2 regions of the Pseudoxanthomonas sp. SL93 genome follow, and region 2 is predicted to be linked to the other one. Evidence: riboswitches for the same ligand, from Rfam matches in the RefSeq annotation. Region 2 holds a riboswitch; the other holds the start of a gene.
What was found. Region 2 has a riboswitch for cobalamin ahead of OVA13_RS14105 (ribonucleoside-diphosphate reductase subunit alpha). Riboswitches for the same ligand answer to the same signal wherever they lie in the genome.
Positions count from the first base shown of each region.

Region 1: linked by a shared signal. The riboswitch ahead of btuB (TonB-dependent vitamin B12 receptor) and the one ahead of OVA13_RS14105 (ribonucleoside-diphosphate reductase subunit alpha) in region 2 are both predicted to bind cobalamin.

Region 1 covers NZ_CP113065.1:2,520,166-2,522,549, forward strand. Annotated here, with positions in the region: gene OVA13_RS11970 (free L-methionine (R)-S-oxide reductase MsrC) at 1-343, shown strand, start outside; gene OVA13_RS11975 (TfoX/Sxy family protein) at 340-714, shown strand; cobalamin riboswitch at 727-954, shown strand; gene btuB (TonB-dependent vitamin B12 receptor) at 1,073-2,384, shown strand, end outside.
Region 2 covers NZ_CP113065.1:3,014,036-3,016,419, reverse strand. Annotated here, with positions in the region: gene OVA13_RS14110 (2-oxoadipate dioxygenase/decarboxylase HglS) at 1-269, shown strand, start outside; cobalamin riboswitch at 540-760, shown strand; gene OVA13_RS14105 (ribonucleoside-diphosphate reductase subunit alpha) at 1,021-2,384, shown strand, end outside.

The DNA.
Region 1 (2,384 bases), 490 kb from region 2:
GCCCGACTTCAACTGGGCCGGCTTCTATTTCTTCGATGGCCGGGAATTGGTCGTAGGTCCGTTTCAGGGATTACCAGCCTGCGTGCGGATCCCGTTGGACAAGGGGGTCTGCGGAGCCGCCGCACGCACCCGCCAGACCCAGCGCGTGGACGATGTGGAAGCCTTCCCGGGCCACATCGCCTGCGATGCGGCCTCGCGTTCCGAACTCGTGGTGCCGCTCGTCCGGGGCGACACGCTGATCGGCGTGCTGGACCTCGACAGCCCGCGCGTGGCCCGCTTCGATGCGGACGACCAGCAGGGCATGGAAACCATCGCGCGCCTCTTCGTGGAGTCCCTGGAATGACAGCCGCCAAGATGCGCAACATCGGCCCCAAGTCCGCCGCCTGGCTGCGCCAGGTCGGGTTGCGCACGCAGGAAGACCTGGCCTCGGTCGGGTCGGTGGAAGCCTTCATCCGGGTCAAGCGTGCCGGCTTCCGGCCCAGCCTCAACCTGCTGTACGCCCTGGAAGGCGCGCTGCTGGATTGCCACTGGCAGCAGTTGCCGGAAGACCGCCGCGGTGAACTGATCACCGCCTACGACGCCGCTGCCGCGCTGTTGCCGCCGCCACGCGGCCGCCCCGCCGCGGGCCCCGTCACCACCACCCACACCGAGCGCGAAGAGGACAGCGGCCCGTCGCTGAACCTGTTCGATGCACGCGGTGGCGACGACGACTGAGCCCCATCGCGTATACTCGCCGCGCTTCAAGGTGACCTGCGGCCACGGCCGGAGGTTGAAACGGGAAGCCGGTGACGTGCCCGCCACAGCGGCACCATTCCGGCGCTGCCCCCGCAACGGTAAGCGAAGACAGCCACGGCATCGGCCACTGTGCGTCCAACACGCATGGGAAGGCGCCACGGCGGAGTGCCCTGCACTCGTTCGCAAGCCCGGAGACCGGCCTGGGAGTCCACTGGTTGCGATGCGGAGGGCGTCGCGGCGTGCCGCGCCGCTTGCCTGCGCTGTCCGCAACGTTTCCCTTCGTGCTGCAACTCCACCCCGATGAATGCGCGCGGGGCGCGCGATGGAGTTGTTTCCGATGCACAAGCGTTTTCCCACTTCCCACCGACTGGCGATGGCCGTCGCGCTGGCCCTTCCCTTCTCCGGGCTGGCGCAGGACGCCACCACCGAGCTCGACGAAGTCGTCGTGTCCGGCACGCGCACCGAGGTGTCGGTGCAGGACAGCCTGGTGCCTGCCCAGGTGATCAACCGCGAGGAGATCGAGCGCTCGCAGGCGCGTTCGCTCCCCGAACTGCTGAAGGGGCGCGCAGGCATCAACCTGACCAACCAGGGCGGCATGGGCAAGCTGACCACGCTGTTCCTGCGCGGGGCCGAATCGGACCACGTGCTGGTGCTGGTGGACGGCATCCGCATCGGCTCGGCGAGCGCCGGCCTGGCGTCGTTCCAGGACCTGCCCGTCGACCAGATCGATCGCATCGAGATCATCCGCGGCCCGCGCTCCAGCCTGTACGGTTCCGAAGCCATCGGCGGCGTGATCCAGATCTTCACCCGTACCGGCGGCATGGGTTTCAGCCCGCGCCTGCGCGTCGGCGCCGGCAGCCACGGCCTGCGCGAAGCCAGTGCGGGCTTCAGCCAGCACACGGAGCGCGGCTGGATCAGCGCCGATGGCGCGTACCAGGAGACCGACGGCATCAATGCCTGCCGCGGCTCCGCCGTCACCTTCCAGGGTTGCTTCGCCGACGAACCCGATGCCGATGGTTACCGCAACGTCTCGCTGTCGCTGCGCGGCGGCCTTGAGCTGGCCGACACGCTGACGCTGGAAGGGCACTTCCTCAATGCCGACGGCGACAACGAATACGACGGCAGCATCTTCGGCGGCAACGAGACCGAAACCACGCAACGCGTCGTCGGCAGCAAGCTGACGTGGACGCCGGGCGATCGCCTGAAACTGACCGCGCAGGCGGGCCGCGCGGCGGACCAGTCCGACGCCTACTTCCGTGATGCCGGCGTGCGCACCTACGTCAACACCTTCGACACGCGCCGCGACACCGCGTCGTTGCAGGCGGACTTCACCCTTGCCGAAGGCCAGCTGCTGAGTGCAGGCGGCGACTGGCAGCGGGACGAGGTGACCAGCACCACGGCGTTCACCGTCGACAGCCGCGACAACACCGGCGTGTTTGTGGAATACCAGGGCCAGTTCGGCGCGCACCAGCTGCAGGCCAGCGTCCGCAACGACGACAACGAGCAGTTCGGCAACCACACGACCGGCAGCGTTGGCTGGGGAATGGCGCTGGGCGGCGATTTCAGGCTCAACGCCAGTTACGGCACCGGCTTCAAGGCGCCCACGTTCAACGACCTGTACTACCCGTTCGGTGGCAATCCTGATCTCG
Region 2 (2,384 bases):
CACTGCCCGCCAGCGAACGTGCGGCGATGACGCCTGGCGCCCTGGTCGATGCCGGCCATGCGGTGGCCGACCCGATCGTCTACGAAGACTTCCTGCCGGTCAGTGCGGCGGGCATCTTCCAGTCCAACCTGGGCGGCGGCGAACAACGCGCGTATGACGCGCATGCCAACCAGGATGCGTTCGAGGCCGCACTGGGCAAGGCGATCCACGACCCGTTCGCCCTGTACGCGCAGGCGCAGGACGCGTCGATCGCGACGCTGCGGGCCTGATGCTCCAACCCTTCTCCCTGCGCCAGCGGGGAGAGGGTTCCGAACGCGGGTGAGGGGCGAGCGGATTCCGGACACCCAATGCGTCGGATCGGGATAGCGGTCTCTATGCCCAAGGGCGTCACGCACGAGTTGTCATCGCGCCTGCCCCTCATCCGTCCTTCGGTCACCTTCTCCCCGCCAGCGGGGAGAAGGAGTCAACTCGTGAAACCCGCGCCACACCGACACCTGCTGTTCCACACAACATTTGGTGTTGACGCTTCCATACACCCCCACTATCTTGTGGCTGTCGGTTCCGGGGGTGGCTAGCCTCCGGATGAAAAGGGAAGCCGGTGCGGCCTTCGGGCCCATTCCGGCACTGCCCCGCAGCGGTAATTGGGAACGACCCCGCCACACAGCACTGAGGCCAGGCCTCGGGAAGCGGCGGGTTAGGAGGAAGGCCACGCCTTCCGCGCCCATGAGTCCGAAGACCTGCCGACAGCCGCGCGATGCACACCGCGCGGTGCCGGCCGCGGATTCTCCGGGGGGAGATGGCTGGCGAAGCAGGGCACCCGCAGTCCGTCTGCGTGGTCTCGCCACCTGCGACGCCGATTCCCCACCCTGCTGATCCATACCCGGCCAACGCAGCCTGCGAGGGACGGGCCGCCGCGTGCACCACGCAGGGAGAAACACCGTGAACCAGACCGACACCGCCGTTGCCGACGCCAGCGGCGAGACCTCATTCCTCTTGACCCCGCCGCCTACCGCCACCGCGATGAGCGTGACCAAGCGAAACGGCAGCCGCGAACCCGTCGACCTGAACAAGATCGTCCGTGCCGTGCAGCGCAACTGCGAAGGCCTGCATGCCATCGACCCGATGCGCGTGGCCACCCGCACCATCTCCGGCCTGTACGACGGCGCCACCACGCGCGAGCTGGATGAACTGTCCATCCGCACCGCCGCGCTGCTGACGGCCGAGGAACCCGAATACAGCCGCCTGGCCGCGCGCCTGCTGGCCGGCACCATCACCAAGGAAGTCACCGGCCAGGAGATCCACGCGTTCTCGCAGTCGGTCACGCGCGGCCACGAGGTCGGCCTGATCAACGAACGCCTGCTGGGCTTCGTGCAGACCAACGCCCGCAAGTTGAACGATGCGCTGGACGCGTCGCTGGACCTGCACTTCGACTACTTCGGCCTGCGCACCCTGTACGACCGCTACCTGCTGCGCCACCCGCACACACGCAAGGTCATCGAGACGCCGCAGCAGTTCTTCCTGCGCATCGCCTGCGCGTTGAGCGAGGACGTGCCCGAAGCGCTGGCGCTGTACCGCCGCATGGGCAACCTGGACTACCTGCCCAGCTCGCCGACGCTGTTCAACAGCGGCACCACGCACGAACAGCTGTCGTCGTGCTTCCTGTTGGATTCGCCGCAGGATTCGCTGGAGTCGATCTACCAGAAGTACGGCGACATCGCGCAGCTGAGCAAGTTCAGCGGCGGCATCGGCGTCAGCTACACGCGCGTGCGTTCGCGCGGCTCGCTCATCAAGTCCACCAACGGCCACAGCAACGGCATCGTGCCGTGGCTGAAGACGCTGGATTCCTCGGTGGCCGCGGTCAACCAGGGCGGCAAGCGCAAGGGCGCGGCCTGCGTGTACCTGGAACCGTGGCACGCGGACGTGGAGGAATTCCTGGAGCTGCGCGAGAACACCGGCGACGAGGCGCGCCGCACGCACAACCTCAACCTGGCCAACTGGGTGCCGGACCTGTTCATGAAGCGCGTGGAGGCCGATGCCGACTGGTCGCTGTTCGACCCGCGCATCGTGCCGGAATTCACCGACCTGTACGGCGACGCGTTCGAACGTGCGTACGAGCAGGCCGAGGCGCAGGGCAAGGCGATGAAGAGCATCAAGGCGCGCGAACTGTACGCGCGGATGATGCGCACGCTGGCGCAGACCGGCAACGGCTGGATGACGTTCAAGGACAAGTGCAACAAGGCCAGCAACCAGACACTGCGCAGCGGCAACGTCATTCACCTGTCCAACCTGTGCACCGAGATCCTGGAAGTGACCTCGGCCGAAGAGACGGCGGTGTGCAACCTGGGTTCGATCAACCTGAGCCGGCACTTCGACGACGACGGCGG